DNA from 3 places in the Ensifer sp. CCNWLY38 genome. Region 3 is predicted to be linked to each of the others. Evidence: predicted binding sites of a transcription regulator. Region 3 holds the regulator's gene; each other region holds the start of a gene.
What was found. The regulator LexA, encoded in region 3, represses DNA repair genes until DNA is damaged. The targets are predictions, from matches to a motif close to TGTTCNNNNTGTGTTCNG.

Region 1 (7,865 bases), on a different contig from region 3:
TCGACCCCGGTCGGCAAGATGCTGGCAGCACTCGCCGGCCAGCACATGAAGCGCGCGACGATGGAACTCGGCGGCCACGCCCCGGTCATCGTCACCGAGGACGCCGACATCGAGCAGGCCGTCGCGATCATGTCCGGCAGCAAGTATCGCAACGCCGGCCAGGTCTGCGTGTCGCCGACCCGCTTCCTGGTGCAGGAACGGGTGGCAGACCAGTTCCTTGAAGGTTTTGTCGCCGCGTCGCGGAAGATCAAGGTCGGCAACGGCCTTGAGACTGGCATCGACATGGGGCCGCTTGCCAACGAGCGGCGCATCCCGGCGATCGAAAGCCTGGTCGCCGACGCCGTGGAGCATGGCGGCCGGTTGGCAACCGGCGGCCATCGCATCGGCAACCGGGGCTATTTCTTCGAGCCGACGGTGCTTGCCGACGTGCCGCTCAGCGCCCGCATCATGAACGACGAACCCTTCGGCCCCGTTTCCATCATCAACCGCTTCAACGAGCTCGATGAGGCGATCAACGAGGCCAACCGCCTGCCGTTCGGACTTGCGGCCTACGCCTTCACCGGCTCCGAGCGAAGCGCCCATCGCCTCGCAAACGAAGTCGAGAGCGGAATGATCTCGATCAACCATCTCGGCCTGGCACTGCCTGAAGTGCCCTTCGGCGGCATCAAGGATTCCGGCTACGGAACGGAGGGCGGCTCCGAGGCGATCGAAGCCTATTTGGAAACCCGCTTCGTCACGCGCAAGAGCGTGTAACCGCGCTCGATCATCTCCTGCGCGGGCGGCGCGCGGGAGATGCTGCCTATCACCTATCAAGGGCACGAGATCCGCCCGCAGAAGTAGCAGTCTTAAATTTACTCCCCCGTTACGAAGTTTGCTCACCATCGGGCCCATGGCATGATGCCCATGGGAGAGCACGATGGGTTATGATTGGAATGGCGCACGCGGGCGCCGCATGAAGATCGCACGATTTGGCACGGCCGTCGCTCTGGCAACCTTGTTGGTGTCGGTCGCTGCGCAGGTCGTGGCCCGGGCAATCTAAACATCGACGGGTTGGCTTGTTCGGCGCCCGAGGGCCAAGTCGAAGGTTTTCGAACACGGTGACCAATAGCCCCGGATCTCCCTCTTGAATCGAAATTCCGGCCGTCCACGGCTCCGCTCCTCGATGTTCCGGATATTTCTGCGGCATAGCAGCCTGGTGAAAGCCCGGCCTGCCGGGTTTCCAGCGGCAATCGAAACTGATACGTTCCATTTTTGTTCCGAGTCATCTGCTTCGCGCGAAGAGTATGAGACCGTGAAGCGGAATCCGTGAATTCTTTCAAGGAGATGAAACGGAACGAAGATTTTGGGAATCTTGCTGACAACGCCTGGACACGTATGAGCGCCGCCTATCTCGAAAAACTGAATGACCGCCAGCGCCAGGCGGTGGTGCATGGTGTGGGATTGCCGCAAGGCCAGGCCGGCGGCCCTCTGCTGATTATCGCGGGTGCCGGCTCGGGCAAGACGAACACGCTCGCCCACAGGGTGGGGCATCTGATCGTCAATGGTGCCGATCCGCGCCGCATTCTGCTGATGACCTTTTCCCGCCGTGCCGCCGCTGAGATGATGCGCCGGGTCGGACGCATCTGCCGCCAGGTGCTCGGCGACAATGCCGCCGTCATGACGGACGCGCTTTCCTGGGCCGGCACGTTCCACGGGATCGGCGCGCGGATCCTGCGGATCTATGCCGAACAGATCGGCCTTGGCGCGGATTTCACCATCCATGATCGCGAAGACAGCGCCGATCTCATGAACCTCGTCCGCCATGAGCTCGGCTTCTCCAAGATGGAAAGCCGCTTCCCGACAAAGGGCACGTGCCTTGCGATCTATTCGCGCGTCGTGAACTCGGAAAGCTCGATCATCGACGTCTTGAAGACCGCGTATCCCTGGGCCGTGAGCTGGGAACAGCAACTGAAGGAACTGTTTGCCGGCTATGTAGAGGCAAAGCAGGCGCAGAACGTGCTCGATTACGACGATCTCCTGCTCTACTGGGCCCAGATGGTTTCCGACGCGGAGCTGGCGCAGGATATCAGCAGCCGTTTCGATCATATCCTGGTCGACGAATATCAGGACACGAACCGCCTTCAGGCCTCGATCCTGCTGTCGCTCAAGCCCGAGGGCCATGGTTTGACCGTCGTCGGAGACGACGCCCAGTCGATCTATTCCTTCCGGGCCGCGACGGTCCGCAACATCCTCGATTTCCCGAACGCGTTTTCGCCGGAGCCGGCCGACGTCATCACGCTCGATCAAAACTATCGCTCGACCCAGCCGATCCTCGCTGCCGCCAACGGCGTCATCGGGCTTGCGCGGGAACGGTTCACCAAGAACCTCTGGACGGACAGGCAGTCGGAGCAGCGCCCACAGCTTGTCACCGTCAAGGACGAGGCGGACCAGGCCGCCTATATCGTGGAGCAGGTTCTCGCCAACCGCGAGGTCGGCATAGCGCTGAAGCAGCAAGCGGTGCTGTTTCGCTCCGCCAACCACAGCGGCACCCTCGAAGTCGAGCTCACCCGTCGCAACATTCCCTTTGTGAAATTCGGCGGTCTCAAGTTCCTCGACAGCGCCCATGTCAAGGATCTGCTGGCAACCTTGCGGTTCGCGCAGAACCCGCGTGACCGTGTCGCCGGCTTCCGGCTGCTGCAGATGCTGCCCGGGATCGGTCCGCAGACGGCAGGCAAGATCCTCGACGCGATCGCCGCCGATCCCGAACCGCTCGCAGCGCTCGCGGAAATCCCGGCGCCACCCAAGACCGGAGAGGATTGGGCCAACTTCGTCGATCTCGTTTCCGCTCTGCGCAAGGTCGACACGGGATGGCCGGGAGAAATCGCGACGGCGCGCGCCTGGTACGAACCGCACCTCGACCGCATTCACGAAGACCCCGAAACACGCAAGGCCGATCTCGTGCAGCTCGAGCAGATTGCCGGCGGCTACCAGAACCGCGAGCGTTTCCTGACCGAACTGACGCTCGATCCGCCCGATGCCACCAGCGACCAGGCGGGCGTGCCCCTGCTCGACGAGGACTATCTGATCCTGTCGACCATTCATTCTGCCAAGGGACAGGAATGGCGCTCGGTCTTCATGCTCAATGTCGTCGACGGCTGCATCCCATCCGATCTTGGTGTCGGTACGACAGCCGAGCTCGAAGAGGAGCGGCGGCTGCTCTATGTCGGCATGACGCGGGCGCGCGACCACCTGGCACTGGTGACGCCACAAAGGTTCTTCACCTACGGCCAGAACAGCCAGGGCGACCGACACGTCTATGCATCGCGGACCCGCTTCATTCCGGCGACGCTGCTGCAGTTCTTCGAGACGACGAACTGGCCGAAGATGTCGGCGGCCGCCGGCGAACGCAGCGCCAAGCAGATCCGCATCGATGTCGGCGCCCGGATGCGTTCCATGTGGAAGTGAGGATGGGGTTCACGATGCTGGCAGGACCGGCAAGGAACGATGTATACCACGGCCCGCTCGCCTAAGCGGTCTTCCTTTGCAAGTCGCGAAAATGCCGATGATGGAAGCTACTGAGGCGTCCCTGTCAGGGTCGTGGACGGCCTGAAAGATGTTCGTTCGAGCAAGGCGCCGTCTTGCTGGCACGCGATAGGCTTTGACCAAAACTCAATGTCCGAAAGGTTTGGGGCCAGACCAGCCACGGATTCCACTGACTGGAGGCTCAATAGTTGTGATGAGCCACCGATCTGGACTACGCCACGAAATCTCCCTGAAGCTCCCTTCGAACTTTCCGATCTCTTGCCACCAGGCCATTAGCAGATCCGGCGATTCCATCTCCTTCGGTTGAGATTGAAATGGGATCCCTTTCGAATTGAGATCGATCAGCTTGGAATAGAGGTCTTCGTTCTCTCATAATTTGCCTTCGTCAACAAAGGCAATCTCTTGGCGGAGTTCATGCGTACGCGATGACCGCCCGCCTCCGATAAGAACGATGCCGCCCTGTGTTAGATGTGACACGGACAGCGGCGAAGGCTCCGCGGGGTTGCCGACTTCTACGGTGAAAGGCAGTCTCCGTCCTGGGTATCTCATCGGGGCTCGATCCATTGCCGATTCAGGCTCCAGCTTATGAAATGGAGCGCGCGGTAGCAATCAGCCGCCACCTGGCCCCGTCAGGCGGGATGATGTAGCACGCTGACCCCGCCATCGACCGTCAGGCAGGTGGCGTTCATGAAGGGGCACTCGTCCGAAATCATGAAGAGGGCGGCCTTGGCGATTTCCTCCGGCGTCGCGATGCGACCGCCGGGATGCAGCTTCATCGTTTCCGCTTCCGCCGCGGCCGGGTCGGGAAACGAGTTCCAGTATTCCACGGCCTTCTGCGTCCGCACGTAGCCTGGTGCCAGCGCATTCACACGCACGCCCTGCCCGGCATATTCCAGCCCCAGAGCCTTGGTCATGCCCAGAAGCGCATGCTTGGCGACGGGATAGGGGAAAGTGTGCGGGATGATGGTGAAGGCGTGGGTCGAGGCGATGTTGAGAATGACGCCGCCGCCGGCCGCGATCATGCCGGGCAGCACGGCCTTGCTGCAGTTCCAGGCGCCCTTGAGGTTGATGTCGAAGCAGCGCTGCCAGTCGGCGTCCGAGAGTTTCAGCGGCTCGAAGAACACGTTGACGCCGGCATTGTTGACGAGCGCATTCGGCTGGCCGACCTCGCGGGCGGCCGCAGCGACCGCTTGTTCGATCGCTTCCGCATCCGAGATGTCGGCCGTCGTGTGGCCGACCGTTCCGCCGGCGGCACGAAGCCGCTCAGCCTCTCTCGCCAGCAGATCGCCGTCGCGGTCGAGAAGAAACAGGCTCGCTCCTTCCGCAAGGAAGGTCTCGGCAATGGCAAGGCCGATCCCCTGTGCCGCGCCGGTCACGACGACGCGTTTTCCCTCAAGACGACCCGCCATCTCCGCCCTCCTCACCACTCGGCGACGCTGCCGTCGGCATGGCGCCAAATCGGGTTGCGCCAGCGATGGCCTTCCTTCGCCCGCTCGATGACATATTGCTCATCCACCTCGATGCCGAGGCCAGGTCCCTGCGGGATCGAGACGAACCCATCCGCGTAGTGGAACACTTCCTTGTTCGAGATGTAGTCGAGAATGTCATTGCCGGTGTTGTAGTGGATGCCGAGGCTCTGCTCCTGGATGAAGGCGTTGTAGCTGACGGCGTCGACCTGAAGGCAGGCGGCAAGCGCGATCGGTCCCAGCGGGCAATGCGGCGCCAGCGCCACGTCGTAGGCCTCCGCCATCGCCGCGATCTTGCGGCACTCGGTGATGCCGCCGGCGTGCGAAAGGTCGGGCTGCAGGATGTCGACATAACCATCCGAAAGCACGGACTTGAAATCCCAGCGCGAATAGAGCCGCTCACCAAGCGCGATCGGCGTCGAGCAATGGTTGGCGATTTCCTTCAGTGCCTCTCGGTTTTCCGAAAGCACCGGTTCTTCGATGAACATCAGGTTGAAGGGCTGCAATTCCTTGGCCAGCACCTTGGCCATCGGCCGGTGCACGCGGCCGTGGAAATCGACGCCGATGCCGATATGCGGACCGATCGCCTCGCGGATCGTCGCGATGATCTCAACCGCCTTTTCCACCTTCTCCCAGGTGTCGACGATCTGCATCTCCTCGCAACCATTGAGCTTGATCGCCTTGAAGCCGCGGGCAACGACATCGCGCGCATTGTTGGCGACGTCGGACGGACGGTCGCCGCCGATCCAGGAATAGACCTTGATGCGGTCGCGCACCTGGCCGCCAAGCAGCGCATGGATCGGCTGACCGTAGGCCTTGCCCTTGATGTCCCAGAGCGCCTGGTCGATGCCGGCAAGTGCTGACATGTGGACCGCCCCGCCGCGGTAGAAGCCGCCACGATACATGACCTGCCAATGGTCCTCGATCAGCAGCGGATCCTTGCCGATTAGGTAGTCCGAGAGCTCGTTGACCGCCGCTTCCACCGTCAGGGCACGGCCTTCGACGACCGGCTCGCCCCAGCCGACGATGCCCTCGTCGGTTTCGATCTTCAGAAACAGCCAGCGTGGCGGAACGATATAGGTGGTGAGCTTGGTGATCTTCATGGTGCGATATCCGCCGGGTGGAGCAAGGCGGCGACTGCCGCCTGAGGAAGGTTTCAGCGCGCCGAAAGGGCGGGCCGGTGACGTTCGACGGCGACCTTGAGGTCGCGCGCCGCAAGATCCAGCATGCGCGTGGAACAGTCGCGCGCCCGCGCCTTGTCGCGCAGGCGCAGCGCCTCGACCAGTTCGCCATGGATGTCGATCGCCTCGTCGCGGCGCTCGGCAACCTCGTTGGAAGCATGCAGCGAGAACTTCAGCGCCGCCTGGATGATGCCGACGAGTTGCAGAAAAACCTGGTTGTGGCTGGCCTTGAGCAGACAGGTGTGAAAGGCGACGTCGGCATCGGTGAAGCCGACGAGATCGCGTTCGCCGTCACGCATCGCCTGCCAGGCGCGCTCGAGATCGGCGATCTCCTGGACCGTGGCCCGTTCGGCGGCAAACTCCGCCGCCGCCGGCTCGATCGCCCGGCGGGCCTCCAGAATGCAGTTCAACAGGTCGAATTCGAAGATGCGCTCGCCGATCCATTCAAGAACCTGCGAATCGAGGATGTTCCACTCGTCCTTGTTGCAGACGACGGTTCCGACCCGCGAGCGACCACGCACCATGCCCTTCGATTCCAGCACCTTCAAGGTTTCGCGGATGACGGTTCGGCTGACGCCATAGCGTTCGCAAAGGTCGTTTTCGCGCGGCAGGAACGAGCCGACCGGAAAGACGTCGGCGCAAATGTCCGAGGCGATCGCTCGCGTCACGTTCTTCTGGACGCGTGGGCGGCGCTGCCCGCGCTCCTCCATGCCGCTTCCCTGTTCGTGCTGTTCCACCACCATCTCCTCCCCGCGCGTCTCCCGACCGTTGCTTAGCGCAGACGCCGGGACGCGACAACGCGCCAAAGCACGTTGCTATCGTTATACATCACTATCGCATTCATCATACAAAGGCAATTGACGAATATGATGATTCATCATACACAAATGCTCACTGCAGGAGGCAGTTCACCAGGGAGAGAGATCATGCGCTTTATCAAGGCAGCCATTCTGGCTGGTACCGTCGCCGTGCTCACGGCAACCTCAGCGTTTGCTGCCGACGTCAAGATCGGCTTCATCGTCAAGCAGCCGGAAGAACCGTGGTTCCAGGACGAATGGAAGTTCGCCGACGTCGCCGCCAAGGAAAAAGGCTTCACGCTGGTGAAGATCGGCGCCGAAGACGGCGAGAAGGTGCAATCGGCGATCGACAACCTCGGCGCCCAGGGTGCGCAGGGCTTCATCGTCTGCACGCCTGACGTCAAGCTCGGCCCCGGCATCGTCGCCAAGGCCGCCGCCAACGAGCTCAAGCTGATGACCGTCGACGACCGGCTGGTCAACGCCGATGGCAGCCCGATCGAAGACGTCCCGCATATGGGCATTTCGGCGACGAAGATCGGCGAGGCCGTGGGCCAGGCGATCGTCGACGAGGTCAAGAAGCGTGGCTGGGACATGAAGGATGTCGGCGCGATCCGCGTTTCCTACGACCAGCTGCCGACGGCGGTCGATCGTGTCGAGGGCGCGCTCTCGGTGCTCAAGGCCAACGGCTTCCCGGAAGCCAACATCTTCGACGCGCCGCAGGCAAAGACCGATACGGAGGCAGCACTGAACGCCTCGACGATCGTGCTCAACAAGAATGCCGGCATCAAGAAATGGGTCGCGATCGGCCTCAATGACGAAGCGGTGCTCGGCGCCGTGCGCGCAACCGAAACGGTTGGCATCTCCGCCGACAGCATGATCGGCGTCGGCATCGGAGGTGC
Region 2 (7,865 bases), on a different contig from region 3:
CGCCCCATGCCTGAGCGCCCCCTTGCGCACGAATACGACAAGAACCGGGTGGTCCGAGCGAAGACGCCGGGCTATGAAATAGCCGTCAGATCACAGCCGGTCCGGGAATGTCAGGCGCAGCTTTTACGCCACAATCTCTCTTCTCCGCCTGCACGAGGCTGACGGGCGACGCAATCAGCACGGACAGGCACACCTATGAATGCGCGGACCACAGTCGACGGCCATCAGATGAGCGTCAGAACCTGGGCGCTGCTCGCCCTGCTCGGTCTCATCTGGGGCGGATCCTTCTTCTTCGCCCGCGTGGCCGTTGCCCATGTGCCGCCATTCACGCTGGTGGTGCTGCGTCTGGGCCTGGCGGCACTTGCCCTGCATCTCTTCCGCGGCCGCTTCGGCATGTATCAGGCACTTTCCGGACGCTGGCGCGAATTTGCGCTGATGGGACTGATCAACAACGCCATTCCGCACGCCTTCATTTTCCTCGGCCAGACCCAGATCGGCGCCGGGCTGGCGGCGATCCTCAACGCCACGACGCCGGTCTGGACCGTTCTCATCGCCAACATTGCGACCGAGGACGAGAAGCTGAGTTCTGCCAAGATCGCCGGCTGCCTGCTCGGCCTTACCGGTACCGTGGTTCTGATCGGGCCGAATGCGGTTGCCGGCCTGTTCGGTACGGTGAGCGGCGTTCCGCTTTGGGCGCTCGTCCTTCCAGTGCTGGCCGCCGTCAGCTATGGCCTTGCGGCAACCTACGGCAAGCGCTTCCGAAATCTCGCACCACCGGTGACGGCCGCCGGCCAGCTCACCGCTTCGACGCTGATGATGCTGCCCGTTGCTGCCTTCACGGATGCGCCCTGGACCCTGCCGATGCCGCCAATGGAAGCAACGCTTGCCATCCTCGGCCTCGCGCTCGTCTCGACCGCCTATGGATACATCCTCTATTTCCGGATCATGGCGGAGGCCGGCGCCACCAACGCCTCGCTCGTCACCCTGCTGGTGCCGCCAAGCGCGATCCTGCTCGGTTACCTCTTCCTCGGTGAAACCCTGCAGGCGGCCGATGTCGGCGGAATGGCGCTGATCGCCCTTGGGCTCGCCGTGCTTGACGGCCGCATTCTGCGGCTCAAACGCGCCGCCTGAACGGGGAATCGAAGCGCCGATTTCGTGCCCTTCTGAGGCGCTCACGCACGGTTACAAACGTTTATATTAACCTTGCGGAAGCGATTGTGAAAAAAATGTGGCAGTCTGAAAAAGGTAAATATCTCAATATTATAGCCCTGTGAATAAGGCCGCTCCCCCTCACGGATTTCGCACTGCAGCACAAGTTTCGCTTTAACACATCGTGATTTCGCCCTATGTTTTAACGCGTCAACGCAGGGAGGGTCATCCATGGGCCTTACACATTCGCTGAATGTCCTCATGATCAGTGCAGCGTTCGTATTCGTGGCCACGATGCTCTTCATCTGATGAGCGGCTGCTGAGAGTCCAAACCGAATAGGACTTAAATTTCCGGAAATCCATTTTGCAGCACCAAGCAAGCTAGACCGCCAAGAGAGCAAAGGGTCTAATCGCTGCGACAAACAAGAAAGCGCCTGAAGATCGATCTTCAGGCGCTTTCTTTTTGATGGCATCTCCGCCCGGGAAATCGGGTTCGGATCCGGGGTTCAGGCGGCAGCGCCCGCCGCCCTCGTCCGTGGCGCTTCGTCGAGAGCATTGTCCGCCTCGAGCGCTACCTGCTCGAAACCGACGAGATCCAGGACCGCGGTCACCAGCGGCGAACGGTTCATTGTGTAGAGGTGGAAGTCGCGAACACCGCGTCGGGCGAGATCAACGATCTGCTCGGCAGCGATATGGGTCGCCTCCTTGAAACGCTCGACCGGCTGGTCTTCCAGATGCACCAGCCGGGTGACGATCGCCTCCGGCACGCTCGCGCCACAGAGGCCGGCAAACTTCTGCACCTGCGCCAGATTGTTGATCGGCAGGATGCCCGGCACGATCGGAATGTTGATACCGGCGCGGCGCACCCGTTCGAGATAGCGCTCGAAATCGTTGTTGTCGAAGAAGAACTGGGTCAGCGCCCGGTTGGCTCCCGCATCGACCTTGCGCTTCAGCATGTCGATATCGGCGGCCACGTCAGGGCTCTCCGGATGCTTCTCCGGATAGGAAGAGACGGAAATCTCGATATCGTCGCCCCGTGCGCGGATCGCCCGCACCAGGTCGGTGCTGCTCGCATAGCCATCCGGATGCGGCTGATAGGCGCTGCCGATGCCGCCCTGCGGGTCGCCGCGCAGCGCCACGAAGTGGCGGACGCCATAATCGATGTATTCGTCGATGACCGCATCGACTTCCGCCTTCGGTGCGCCGACGCAGGTCAGGTGCGCGGCCGTATTGGCAAAGCCCTTCTCCTCGACCATCCGCCGCACGGTCGTCAGCGAGCGCGCCTTGGTCGAGCCGCCTGCGCCGTAGGTAACCGTCACGAAGGCAGGAGCGAAGATGGAAAGATCTTCCGCAGTCTGGAACAGTTGCACTTCCATTTCGTCGGTCTTGGGGGGGAAGTACTCGAAGGAGAGCCTCAGATTGCCGCGCTCGGCCGGATAAAGCGTCTGTGCCGTCATTCTCAAACTCCCCCTGCATGGACGCGCGGCCGCGGCGTTTCATTCTCATTCACGGCGCGCCGATCGCGCGCCAGCCAGATCGTCACCGTCAGCTTTTCTTCCTCGGCCCCTTCCGGCGAAAGGTCCGTGGTCTTTTCGAGCACCAGGCCGGCCTTGGCGAGCCAATCGGAGATTACCTGGTGCGAGAAGCCAAGGCGCGCATGGGCGTGCTCGTCGCGCAGATGCTCAAGTCCGTGCGGCGCGAAGTCGATGATGACAAGGCGACCGCCCGGCATCAGCATGCGCGCGGCTTCCGCAATCGCCGCCTCCGGCTCGTCGAGGAAATGCAGCACCTGGTGAATGGTGACGAGATCGAAGGCGTGCCCGTCGAGCGGCAGGTTGAAGATATCGCCGTGGCGGATCGACGCCTTGGTGATGCCGGCGCGTTCGAGATTGGAGCGCGCAACGGCCAGCATATCGCGGCTGGCATCGACGCCGACGCCGCGACGATAGAGCCCTTCGAAGAGCTGCAGGATGCGCCCGGTGCCGGTTCCGAGATCGAGCAGGCTCTCGACCGGTTCGTCGCCGACCATCTCGCGCAGCTTCGCCTCGACATCGCGCTCGCTGACATGCAAGCGGCGAAGCTCGTCCCAGCCAGCGGCGTTGCGGCTGAAATAGGCCTGCGCCTTCTCGGCCCTCGCCTTCTTCAGGGTGGTCAGCCGCGCCGCATCGCGCGAAAGCACCGCGTCGTCAGCAGACGCCGACGCCAGCATGGCCCGCACGAGCCCGACGCGGGCGCCATCCTGCCTGAGACGGAAATAGGCCCAGGCGCCTTCCTGATAACGGTCGATGAGTTCGACTTCGGCAAGCAGCTTCAGGTGCCGCGAAATACGCGGCTGCGACTGCCCGAGAATTTCGGTAAGATCGGTAACGGTGAGGTCGCCGGCGGCAAGCAAAGCGACGAGACGCATGCGGGTCGGCTCTCCTGCCGCCTTCAGCACGTCCACCAGCGCATCCAGACCCAGTTCTCTCTGAACAGCCATCGCGATCCCCATCAACACATAAAGATATGTTTATGTGATTTGCGATGTCGGCGCAAGCGGATTTGCGCGGAGAAGCCAAACAATGGCGCTTGCGGAACAGGGCATGCAAAGGAAAACGGGCGGAGCCTGCGCTTCGCCCGTTCCCGTAACAATAGACTTTCAGTTCCAGCGTTCGCGGCGCTGCCGCGATGCACTGGGCGCCGCAAGGAAATGCGCCGCCTTGGCTCTGATCAGCGCGTCAGGCGCTTGTAGGTGACGCGCTTCGGGTTGACCGAGTCCGGGCCGAGGCGGCGGATCTTGTCCTTCTCGTAGTCTTCGAAGTTGCCTTCGAACCATTCGACCTGGCTGTCGCCTTCAAAGGCGAGGATGTGCGTTGCCAGGCGGTCGAGGAACATGCGGTCGTGGCTGATGATAACGGCGCAGCCGGCGAAGTTTTCGAGCGCAACTTCGAGTGCTGCCAGCGTCTCGGTGTCGAGGTCGTTGGTCGGTTCGTCGAGCAGCAGCACGTTGCCGCCGGCCTTCAGCATCTTGGCGAGGTGAACGCGGTTGCGCTGACCGCCCGAGAGGTTGCCGACCTTCTGCTGCTGGTCGCCACCCTTGAAGTTGAAGGTCGAGCAATAGGCGCGCGAGTTCATCTCGTACTTGCCGAGCTTGATGACTTCGGCACCGCCGGAGATTTCTTCCCACACGGTCTTGTTGCCGTCGAGCGCGTCGCGGCTCTGGTCGACATAACCGAGATGCACGGTGTCGCCGATGCGGATCGAGCCGCTATCGACCTGCTCCTGGCCGGTGATCATGCGGAACAGCGTCGTCTTACCGGCACCGTTCGCGCCGATGATGCCGACGATGCCGCCCGGCGGCAGCTTCAGCGACAGGCCGTCGATCAGCAGGCGATCGCCGTAACCCTTGGTGACGCCCTCCATCTCGATGACCACCTGGCCGAGACGTTCGCCGACCGGGATGATGATCTGCGCGTCGCCCGGACGCTGGTTTTCCGCCGCATTGACCAGTTCGTCATAGGAGCGGATACGCGCCTTGGACTTGGCCTGGCGGGCCTTGGGGCTGGATGCGATCCACTCCTGTTCGCGGGCGATCGCCTTCTGGCGGGAGGCCTCTTCACGGCCCTCCTGCTGCATGCGCTTGGCCTTGGCGACGAGGTAGGCCGAGTAGTTGCCTTCGTAGGGAATGCTGCGGCCGCGGTCGAGCTCGAGGATCCAGCCGGTGACGTTGTCGAGGAAGTAGCGGTCGTGGGTGATCATCAGCACGGCGCCCGGATATTCGCGCAGGTGCTTTTCGAGCCAGGCGATCGTCTCGGCGTCGAGATGGTTGGTCGGTTCGTCGAGCAGCAAGAGGTCCGGCTGCGACAGAAGCAGCTTGCAGAGCGCCACACGGCGCTTTTCACCGCCCGAAAGGCTGGTGACGTCGGCATCGCCTGGCGGGCAGCGCAGCGCTTCCATCGCCATTTCGACCTGGCTTTCGAGATCCCAGAGGTTCTGGCTGTCGATGATGTCCTGGAGCTTCGCCCCCTCTTCCGCCGTCTCGTCGGAATAGTTCATCATCAGTTCGTTGTAGCGCTCGACGATCGCGGTTTTCTTGGCAACGCCTTCCATCGCGTTCTCAAGCACCGTCTTGGTCGGATCGAGCTGCGGCTCCTGCGGCAGGTAGCCGACGGTGGCACCCTCGGCTACCCAGGCTTCGCCGGTGAATTCCTTGTCGAGGCCGGCCATGATGCGCAGAACCGTCGACTTACCGGCGCCGTTCGGGCCGAGGATACCGATCTTGGCGTCCGGGTAGAACGACAGATGAACGTTCTCGAGAACCTTCTTCGCGCCGTAGGACTTATTAAGTCCGGCCATATGATAGATGAACTGACGTGCCATAAGGGAATGCTCCGCAGGGAAAGGAAATTTGCCCGCTATGTAGGCGAATTATAGGAAGGGGGCAATGAGCAAAGGCATTCGCCCCGGCTTGTCCCCCCACCTATCCCATGCGGCTGCCCTGCGCCGGCAGCCCTTTCGCTGCCGAAGAACAGTGCCTGCAAAGCGGGTCAGCTTCGCCCGGCCGTATCGGCAAAGCCCTTGGCACATTTGAACTCGGTCGGTCCCGCCGCCTGGATCAGAGTCGCGAGGCTCGAGGCCTTCATGACGTCGCCGGTCAGCCCGATCGTCAGCCCGGTGATGATGCTGCGCCCCTGAACCGTCTGGCAGCGCATGCGCACCCGGTCGCCGGCGCCAGCGCCAAAACTCTGGTCGAAGGCCTGCTTGATCGTCGCCTCGTCGAGTTCGGAGCCGATGCGCTGGCGAAAGAGCGCACCGACCGCCGAGCGGTTGAGCTCCTCCAGCATGCGCAGCTGCGCCGAGAAATAGTCGTCGACCGAGCCGCTCTGGCAGGTGCCGCTGCGCAGCCACTGGTGCCGGTCGAGGCCGGATTGCACGCCGGGCATGGCGATCAGCAGCCGCGCCGCCGTGTCGTCTGCCATGGCGAGTTTCGGCAGTTCAAGCCAGCTGCCCTTGCGATCCTGCGCCCGCACCTCGGCCGTTACTCCGCAATAGCTTTTGCGCAGCGGCCAAAGGCCATGCAGCGAGAGATTGGTGGCGTCGAAACGCTCCGCGGTTTGGCTTTCGCATTCCTTGCGCTGCGGCCGCGTTTCGCAGAAGCCGGGCTGCCAGCTGACCGCCAGAACATACTCCGTGCGGCCGGTCGCGCCTTCGGAAGCCGCTTGATCCGACATTTCCTCGCCGGCAGCAAAGGCGGCCGGCGCAAGGAACAGCGCCAACGCCGCCAGCAGTCCTGCCATCGGACCCGATATCGCCTTACAGAAACTAATCATGATATCCTCCTGCGGAAACAAAACAGGAACGAATATCGCTCAAAACGGGAAAATTGCAACTCTTAATTAAGATGAGCGCACATTCGCTTGTGACCTCATGCGCAACGAGCAACAAGCGGCGATTGCCTTTGCCTTGCAAATCGATTTGATATCGAAATGTCTGTCGTTGTTGCCGGGGGAAATCGTGTTCGGGCAGGTGAAGACACATCAGAGCCCGACCGGAGCCATCTTGAGCTGGCGCCATTTCCCCGCGACCGCTCATGCCCGCGGCATCCTCCTCATCAGCCACGGCCTTGCCGAACATTCCGGCCGCTACGCCCGCTTTGCCGAAGCGATGGCCGCACATGGCTTCCACGTCTATGCCCACGACCACCGCGGCCATGGCGAAACGCGCGCGCCGGACGCCCAGCTCGGCATGTTTTCGAGCCGCGACGGCCTCGACAAAATCTTCGCCGATATCCGGGCTGTGCGCGAAATCGCGACCGCCGCCCATCCGGGTCTCCCGGTCATCCTCTTCGGCCATTCCATGGGCGGGCTGATTGCGCTGAACGCAGCCGAGGCTGATCCCGGCCTCTATGATGCACTCGCCGTCTGGAACTCCAATTTCCGTCCCGGCCTCGCCGGCCGCGGCGGCCAGATGATCCTGAAAATCGAGAAGGCGCTGAAGGGTTCGGATGTGCCGAGCCCGCTCCTGACCAAGCTTTCCTTCGGCATGTGGGGCGGCGCGATCAAGGATCGCAAGACCGATCTCGACTGGCTCTCGCGCGACGATGCCGAGGTCGCGAAATACGCGGCCGACCCGCTCTGCGGCTTCGATGCGACCGTCTCGCTCTGGCTCGACCTCTTCCGGCTATCCTTCGGCGGCGCCCGGCCCGACCGGCTGGCGCGGCTCCGCAAGGACCTGCCCATTCATCTCGTCGGCGGCAGCGCCGACCCCTCCACGGAGATGGGCAATGCCATTCGCTGGCTCGGCGCCAAGATGAAGGCAGCCGGTCTGACCAACGTCACCGTCACCGTCTATGACGGCATGCGCCACGAGACCCTCAACGAACTCGGCCGGGAACAGGCGACGGCGGACTTCGCCGCCTGGTGCTTGGGCGCCATCGCAGGCAGGCGCTGACCGGAAATATCATGGCCGACATGTCCCTTCAAAAGATCGCCACGGACCACAACCGCATCTCCTTCGGGCTGACGCTGATGGTGATCTCGGTGCTCCTGTCGCCGCTGATCGACATCTTCGCCAAGCTGGCAATCGCCACGGTTCCCTCGGCCGAAATCACTGCGGTCCGGTTCCTTCTGCAGGTCGTCTTCATCCTGCCGATCGTGCTCTTCCGCGGCAGCCTCTTCGACCTCACCTGGCGCAAGACCGGGCTCCATGCGTTGCGCGGCGGCCTGCTTGTCATCACC
Region 3 (7,865 bases):
CGGCCAGGGAGAAACCGAAGCCTTCGGCAAAACCGGTCGCCAGGCCGTCCACGCCTATGTTGGCCGAGATCAGCGGGTTCTTGTTGCGTTGCAGAATCTTGTTCCATTCGAACTCCGGCTGCGAATAGAGCCTGTAGAGATCCGGATGTGCCTCATGGAGGTGCCGAACGAGCGTTACCAGTTCGCTCATAGTGATCTGGTTGCCGGGATCCGGAAGCCCCGTGGCATTGCGGAAAGTCGCAACCGGCATGCCAAGCTCGCGCGCGCGCGCCGTCATGCGCTCGGCAAAGGCGCCCTCACTACCGGTCATGCCTTCGGCAAGGATGATGCAGGCATCGTTGGCAAGCTGGACCGCGACGCCCTGCAGGAGATCGGCGACGCGGATGCGGGATTTCAATGCGGCAAACATCGTCGAGGTGCCGGCGGGCGCACCGCCGGTGCGCCAGGCGTGCTCGGAGACGTCGAAGGTGGTTTCGGCGGAAAGCTCGCCCTTGCCGAGTGCCTCGGCCACGACCTCCATCGTCATCAATTTGGCGAGCGATGCAGGCGGTATCGGTTGGTTTTCGGCGCGGGAAAAAAGCACGGTGCCGGTTTCGGCATCGACAAGCAGGATCTGCTTTGCCTTGGTGTCGAAAGTGGGCGCCGGTGTCTGCGCGAATACGGCGCCTGTAAACAGCGCAACGCCGAAAAACACTGCCGAGAACATCTTCATGCGCATGGGAAACTCCGGTTTCCCCTTGGGCATAGCAGCGAGGTCATTTTGGCACAACGCCGCCTGCGGTTATCGGACAGAACCGCTTGCTTTCTGGCGCTTGGCGTAATCGACAATCACTTGGGGGGTAAGCTGCTTCCGGTCGACCATAATCGCTTCAAACGGCGATTCGGCGTCGCTGACGCGGACTTCGACGTAAGCTGCAGCATACGCCATGTTGCCGTCGGGCATCGGGATGAACTCGGGCCGCTCACGCGGGATCGGGCCGATTTCCGGCAGCATCACGAACTCGTTCAGCGATTGCGGCTGGGCGGACTGCGGGACGGGGGCTGCGAGCGCCGTCACCGGTTCGCCAACATCGAGCGAGGCCTTTGCGGGGACGGTGATGGTGCCAAGGGTCTGATTGCGGAACGGCTCGTTGGAGGCGACCATTACGCCGGTCGCGATCTGGCCTTCCGGCATCACGCTCGGGCCACGTTCGCCCTTCTGAACGTAGGACGCCATCAGATAGGGCATGTCGTTGCCTTCAAGCGGCGCGCGGCCGACATACTGCACGCGCACCTGCGCGCTGCCCTTGCGCTTGATGTCGAGCATGTCAGCCGTCTTCGAGGAGACGTCGATGATGCGGCCGAATTCATAGGGGCCGCGATCGTTGACGCGCACGATGACCGACGTACCGTTTTCCATATTCGTGACGCGCGCGTAGCTCGGCAGCGGGAACGTCGGATGGGCGGCCGACAGATGCGCCTTGTCGTAAACTTCGCCATTGGCGGTCAGCCGGCCGTGGAAAGCCGAGCCGTACCAGGAAGCCGTACCGGTCTTGTTGTAACCGAAGTCTTCCTTCGGCTGGTACCACTTGCCCTTGACCTGATAGGCCTTGCCGACCTGAAAGCGTCCGCCGCCCTTGGGAATATTGTTGCCGGTGGCAACACGCGGGCTCGCCTTTACGCCATAGACGGATTCGGGAAAGTATTCCTTGCTACGAGCAGTTTTCTTGACGCTCGATGTCGATCCGCAGGCTGCGAGTGTCACGCACAGCATCGGGACCGCCGCAAGGCGCAGTCCCTTGACCAGATATGCCGCATTTTTACTGGAGGTCATCTGTCCCACAACATCGATCGAATAGCCGTACTCGAAACCTTCCGCTCATGCCCCCAGCGGAAATCTCGGCGTCCCGAAACGGAACAGTCGATTAAACATGACAGCAACAAGGCGAAAATGCGAACTCATCCACAGATCAGCGCCGGATTTCATGCGCTATGGTTTACAGACGGTTACCAGCGGAGCATGCCCGCGCGCTCCAGTCTGGCCATCGAGAAAATCTTTCGGCGACGCATGTTAAATCTTGCAAAGCGACAGGGCTTCGCGCAATAACGCCCTGCCCGGTCAGCAGTTGACTGCGATTTCAGGCAAGGACAGGTGGCCGAGTGGTTTAAGGCTCTGGTCTTGAAAACCAGCGTACGGGAAACCGTACCGTGGGTTCGAATCCCACCCTGTCCGCCATTTCCCCAAGGAATATCGTCCGACCGATGGACCGCCATTCCTGACGATGCTTCGCTTCAATGAGCATAGGTCCGCGGGCGTCAGCGCCGTCTGGTTCGCCTCGAGCAGATGACGCTCAGCGCTCTCCGCGCCCTTCACTCAAGCCGCGTGTCAGAGGCTGAACGGATCACGCGCTGAGCGCTTCTCGCTCGGAGCGTTGAACGGATCGGCCTTCTTCTCCTTGGACTTGCGACCCTCGTCGGCGATGATCTCATCCACGGCCCGCTGGCATTTCAGGAGTTCTTCCGCCGCCGGGCCGGTGCCGCGCAGACTGAGGTTTGCGACAACGCGATCGTCAAAGGCGATCGCCAACGTCCTTTTGCGCACGAACCCCGTCAGGAATTCCGCATCGGTGACGTTCACGAAGAGGAACTTGCCGCTCTCGTCGCCGGCGGCGGTCGCCGCCGCACTCCACGGATCGCTCTTGTCGAAGCGGAACGTCAGGTCATAGTCCTTGCCGACCTCCAGCGACTTCCAGTCGTCGCTGGCGAAACTCATGTAGAGCGGTGATTCGGAGCCCTTGGGGTAGAATCCCAGACGCAATATGACCCCGCCCTCGAACATCGACGTGATGAAACACGAGCCTTCCATCGACGTGTCGGAAGCAACGGTCCAGCCGCCGACTTCCTTCCATTTGATGATCTCGGCCTCCTCAGCCACGGCCGGTCCCGTGGCCATCAGACAGCTCACAAATCCGAACAGCAATCTACGCATGCAAATCCCCCGTTTGCCCGCATTTTGAAAGGTCGCCGCGTTACTGTCGAGGGTGGGTGAGCCGCACCCACGCAAAATCCTAGGAATATTCACCTCTCCCCGCGGACCGACGCTCACGCCAAAGATCACATGGCGAAGGGATCTTTCGACGACTTGGTCTGGCCGCCGCCAGCAAAGGGGTCATTGTTTGGCGCATTCCCGCCGGCGCCCGCAAAGGGATCGGCGGCCGCCCCCTGCCCGCCGTTTGGCATCAACGCAATCACCGCCTCCTGGCATTTGAACATCTCGCTGACGGCCTTCATCGAATCGCGCAGGCTGAGGCTCGCCACGACGCGTCCTTCGAACGCCAGCGCCAGCGTGTTCTTGCGCACGAATTCGGTGAAGAAGTCGGTGTTGGAGAAGTTGACGACCAGAGCCTTCGAGCCCGTGAGGTCCAGGCCGAACGCGACAGCCGGCCACTGGCGGCCACGGTCGAGCTGCAAGGCGACGTCATACTCCCGCTGCGGCTCGATCGATTTCCAGTCGGCGTTGCCGATCGAAAGAAACGCCAGGTTCGCCGATCCTCTCGGGTAGAAGCCGATTCGAAGGATCATTCCGCCGTCGTAGCTCGTCGCCGCATAGCACGAGCCGCCCAAGGACGGATCCGAGCCCACCGTCCAGGCATTGACCTCCTTCCAGATATTCGAACGCCCTTCTTCAGCAGAGGCCGCCCCCGCCGCCACCAACAGACAGAGAACCGCCAACGACAATCTATGCATGCAACCACCCTACTTTCCCCGCAAAGTTATCGTTTTTTTACAACCTGTCGAGACGGTGCGGCATCTTCACAACACGGATTTTTGCACGCCAGCAGCGAGGCCGCGACTTGGCGCAACCGAAGCGATTGCGGCGCGGAGGGCGCGTCAGGGCTTTGCCGCGGCGTGCCCTGGCGCAAAACGGCCACAGCCTGCACTCAAAGAGCTGTTGAACACATGACAGTGATCGCCAAGCTTGCTGGACTTCGGAACGAAAGCGCGGTTCACATCGTTAACCGCCCCGTAGTCCCACCCTTGCATCAAAGTGGACGATCACCGTGCTTGCCGCCCTGCTTCTCGCTTCGATAGTCGCATCGCCCAATATGCCTGACGTCAAGCTCAGCGCCGCCACGGTGGACGAACTTCAGACCGATTTCGAGAGCGCCGTGCCGTGCCATCAAATTGATGGACGCAACGTGTGGAAGGGTGCGATCGCGTTCTACATCCAGTCTTTCATCTATGACGGCGACACGCCGGTCGCGACCGATGCGGCGGATGCCGTACTTCCGGAAGACAACAGCGCCGAGACGGTGAAGGAATTCGAAGACGCCTGCGCCGCCACGCAGCCGGCCTAGCCTCTTTGCACGAAACGCTCGCGATTCGTTCGAATCGCAGTGACGTCGCGCAATGCGCTACGCCGCCGCCCTCCTTTTGGGCGCGATCATCGCCCAAACCCGCTCTGCTCCCGTAAAAGTGACCAATCGACACGCACAGACGCGCCAATTGTCTGAATTCACGGAATTTTAGGCACTTGCGGAACACATATGGAACAGATAGTGTCTGTTCTTGATTTGTTTCACGCCTCTGGGAGCGACGTGCCATGCTGACCCGCAAGCAACAGGAATTGCTTCTCTTCATTCACGAACGCATGAAGGAGTCAGGCGTCCCACCATCATTCGATGAAATGAAGGATGCGCTCGACCTGGCGTCGAAGTCCGGCATTCACCGCCTGATCACGGCACTCGAAGAACGCGGGTTCATTCGCCGTCTGCCGAACCGGGCTCGCGCGCTTGAGGTCATCAAGCTTCCGGAGGCTTACGCATCCAGCCAGCAGCAGCCTCGCCGCGGCTTCTCGCCCAGCGTGATCGAAGGCAGCCTCGGCAAGGCGCCGGCGGTAGCCCCTGCCGCACCGCCGAAGCCCGCGCCAGTGGCCGACAACACATCGGTTTCCGTGCCGGTCATGGGCCGCATCGCTGCCGGTGTGCCGATCTCGGCCATCCAGAACAACACGCACGACATTACCGTTCCGCTCGACATGATCGGCAATGGCGAACACTATGCTCTCGAAGTTAAGGGCGACTCGATGATCGAAGCCGGCATCTTCGACGGCGACACGGTGATCATCCGCAATGCCAATACGGCCAATCCCGGCGATATCATCGTGGCGCTCGTGGATGATGAGGAAGCGACGCTTAAGCGCTTCCGGCGCAAGGGCGCATCGATCGCGCTCGAAGCCGCGAACCCTGCCTACGAAACAAGGATTTTCGGGCCCGATCGGGTGAAGATCCAGGGCAAGCTCGTCGGGCTGATCCGCCGCTACCACTGATTCCGAGGGAAACCTGGCATCCGACAGAGCCTCGCCACCGCTTGCGGTGGCGAGGCTCTGTTAATTGAAGGCGACCTGAAGGCGCGCCTCTTATTCGTGGATGGTGTATTCGCCGAGTTCGCAGAGATCCTGCATGTCTTCGGTCGTATCGAGGCCGGAGCCTTCTTCGAACTCGAAGCGCATGTCGTACTTGCAGACCTCCCGGCCGTCGGCGATGGTGATCTCCATGTCTTCCCCGGGGTTCAGCACCTGCCGGCCGAAAACATCGTCTTCCCACTCATTGACGCCCACAGGCGACGTATAGAAGTTCGTCAGCACTGCGTTTGTGTTGTTCTTCAGCTTGAAAACCAGGTCCTCTGCCTGCGCCTCGAACGTGGTCGCAGCGAAGAGGGCCAAGGCCGTCAGGACAAGTTTCGTCTTCATATATGCCATTGCCTCCGTTTTGATGATGACGGACGCTACCGATGCGGCTGATGTCAGCGGAGTCATCGTTCCCCCTCTACCGATTTCACCGAAGCGATAAGATCCAACGTATAGCTAATGGATGTGGCTTGCGCGGGCGTGGGCAGGCAACCACACAATCGCCCTGCCCTAAGGCAGAACGTCTATTCACACTAAAATGAGGTGAGAGTTATTGGAGGCCTCGCCCGGAATTGAACCGGGGTACAAGGATTTGCAGTCCTCTGCGTCACCACTCCGCCACGAGGCCTCACAGCTCGGATAACCGAGCGTTGGCGCGGATTTAGAATGATTGCAGAAAAACCGCAAGAGGCATTTTCCGAAAAACGCGCCGTCGATTTGTAAGACGGATACTTTCCACAGAGCGATCGCGAACCTCCGCCGATCGCATCTGGGTGGCCTCAGCACCAGGGCGTCGCGTGTCCCGTCCACGGCCGGACCAGCCCCTCGGTGACCAGCACGCGCCCGATAGACTGGTCGCCGCGGGTGACCAACCGCAGCTTTTCACCGGCCTTGGCATCCTGACGACCGCTCGCCGTTTCCAGCCTGAAGTCACCCGCATTCAACAATTCGCGCAGGCGTTGCTTGGCATAGAAGCCGCGCGAACGTTCCTTGTCGCAGCTTGCCTGGCGAATACGCGGCGCATCGACGTCTGCCACGCGGATCGTTTCGCCGTGGTACAGAAAGGTGGCGCCGTCGATCACGCAGTTGTCGTTGCGAATCCCGCAGAAGTAAAACTGGTCCGCGCGAATGGATGCCGTCTTCACTTCCTCGTTCGGCCGCACCACAGGTGTCGGCGCGTTGGTGCCGAGGTCGACGGACGGCACCGGAGCGGCAAGGGCAACTCTTGTCACCAGATTCGGTTTCTGCTTCTCCGCCTGTTGCGCGGGACGCTCGTCCGATTTCTGCGCGACGCGAACGGGCTTCGGCTTCGATTCGTGGCGCGACGTGAACGCCACCACGTCCGATACCACCGGCCAATGTTTCAGTTCGGCGCGATGATCGTAAGCGACCACGCCGCCGACAGTGAGTGCGGCGGCCAGATACCACGGCGCCATACCGCCTTGTTTTCCCCTGCTCCGACCGGAATTCCGGCTTCGACGTTTCGTAGTGGCTTTGGCCATGCGTCCCCATCCTGATTCGCGACCGCATTATGCGTTTGATGGGTTGCCGAAAAGTTTTCGGCGGCCTCCCTCAACAAAGGGTTCAGCCGCTTCACTGAGGATCAATCGGCAGGGAATCGAAGCAGAGGCATCCGGGACGGATGCGTTGACCGAAAAGCGCGCAATAGCTCCGGTTCAAGAGCCGTTCGAAGAATTGGCTCGTCCGCGCCAGCGCGCCCACCAGACAGCCAGGCGACGCCGGCGACGGCGGACGGAGGGGATATCGTGCGAAAGGACGATGAGGCCCAGAGGTATCATCCAGAAGCCGAGCACCGGCAGAAAGCCGAGAAAACCAAAAAACACCAGGAGCGAGCCCAGCAGGATACGTAGCAGTGGCGATTCCGGCAGCGTGATGCGCCACTTCCCGAGCACGATCTGACGCGTCTGCGGATCAATCCCGAAATGCTTCTGCTTCCTGTTTTTATTCATCATTCCCTATCCGACATCTTTTCCCACAATTGGGGACTTCTCCACAGCCTCGCAACCGAACTTGTCATTTTTTTTGAAAAAACCGCTTGGCAAATCGGAAAAGCATGCGTATTAGCAGCCTCACTTCTGAAGCGCACAGCGAAACAGCGGCGCGGATGATCCCTGGTAGCTCAGCGGTAGAGCATTCGACTGTTAATCGACAGGTCGCCGGTTCGAATCCGGCCCGGGGAGCCAGTTTCGAAAAGAGCCATTTGCAGAAAATGCAAATGGCTCTTTTTCATTTTGCGCCTAATTTCTCCCGGTGATCAATCCCAGTCCTAGACGGTACCTATGACAACGAGGGCTCCCATCATCGTCTGGTTCCGCAAGGACCTGCGCCTTGGCGACAACAGGGCCTTTGCGGCTGCGGCCGATGAGGCTGCCGTCATTCCACTCTATATCCGGGAGCCGGACGAAAGCGGCAACGGTCCGCTGGGCACGGCACAGCAATGGTGGCTGCACCATTC

Region 1: V7S54_RS14305 (ATP-dependent helicase) is a predicted target of LexA. The motif match lies at 1,242-1,259, and genes of this name have one in related genera.
Region 2: V7S54_RS11100 (ribonuclease T2) is a predicted target of LexA. The motif match lies at 6,472-6,489, and genes of this name have one in related genera.

Annotation. Positions count from the first base shown of each region.
Region 1 is NZ_JBBBBO010000006.1:27,008-34,872, reverse strand. Features, by position in the region: gene V7S54_RS14310 (NAD-dependent succinate-semialdehyde dehydrogenase) at 1-753, shown strand, start outside; gene V7S54_RS14305 (ATP-dependent helicase) at 1,375-3,444, shown strand; gene V7S54_RS14300 (SDR family oxidoreductase) at 4,152-4,931, opposite strand; gene dgoD (galactonate dehydratase) at 4,943-6,091, opposite strand; gene V7S54_RS14290 (FadR/GntR family transcriptional regulator) at 6,145-6,879, opposite strand; gene V7S54_RS14285 (arabinose ABC transporter substrate-binding protein) at 7,096-7,865, shown strand, end outside.
Region 2 is NZ_JBBBBO010000004.1:312,673-320,537, reverse strand. Features, by position in the region: gene V7S54_RS11120 (DMT family transporter) at 229-1,131, shown strand; gene metF (methylenetetrahydrofolate reductase [NAD(P)H]) at 1,656-2,606, opposite strand; gene V7S54_RS11110 (ArsR/SmtB family transcription factor) at 2,609-3,628, opposite strand; gene ettA (energy-dependent translational throttle protein EttA) at 3,859-5,508, opposite strand; gene V7S54_RS11100 (ribonuclease T2) at 5,676-6,458, opposite strand; gene V7S54_RS11095 (alpha/beta hydrolase) at 6,643-7,578, shown strand; gene V7S54_RS11090 (DMT family transporter) at 7,590-7,865, shown strand, end outside.
Region 3 is NZ_JBBBBO010000015.1:175,493-183,357, reverse strand. Features, by position in the region: gene V7S54_RS28075 (D-alanyl-D-alanine carboxypeptidase family protein) at 1-718, opposite strand, end outside; gene V7S54_RS28070 (septal ring lytic transglycosylase RlpA family protein) at 782-1,813, opposite strand; tRNA gene V7S54_RS28065 (tRNA-Ser) at 2,126-2,215, shown strand; gene V7S54_RS28060 (hypothetical protein) at 2,366-2,932, opposite strand; gene V7S54_RS28055 (hypothetical protein) at 3,094-3,726, opposite strand; gene V7S54_RS28050 (hypothetical protein) at 4,041-4,337, shown strand; gene lexA (transcriptional repressor LexA) at 4,583-5,308, shown strand; gene V7S54_RS28040 (hypothetical protein) at 5,399-5,731, opposite strand; tRNA gene V7S54_RS28035 (tRNA-Cys) at 5,944-6,017, opposite strand; gene V7S54_RS28030 (thermonuclease family protein) at 6,169-6,891, opposite strand; gene V7S54_RS28025 (hypothetical protein) at 7,066-7,359, opposite strand; tRNA gene V7S54_RS28020 (tRNA-Asn) at 7,519-7,593, shown strand; gene V7S54_RS28015 (cryptochrome/photolyase family protein) at 7,690-7,865, shown strand, end outside.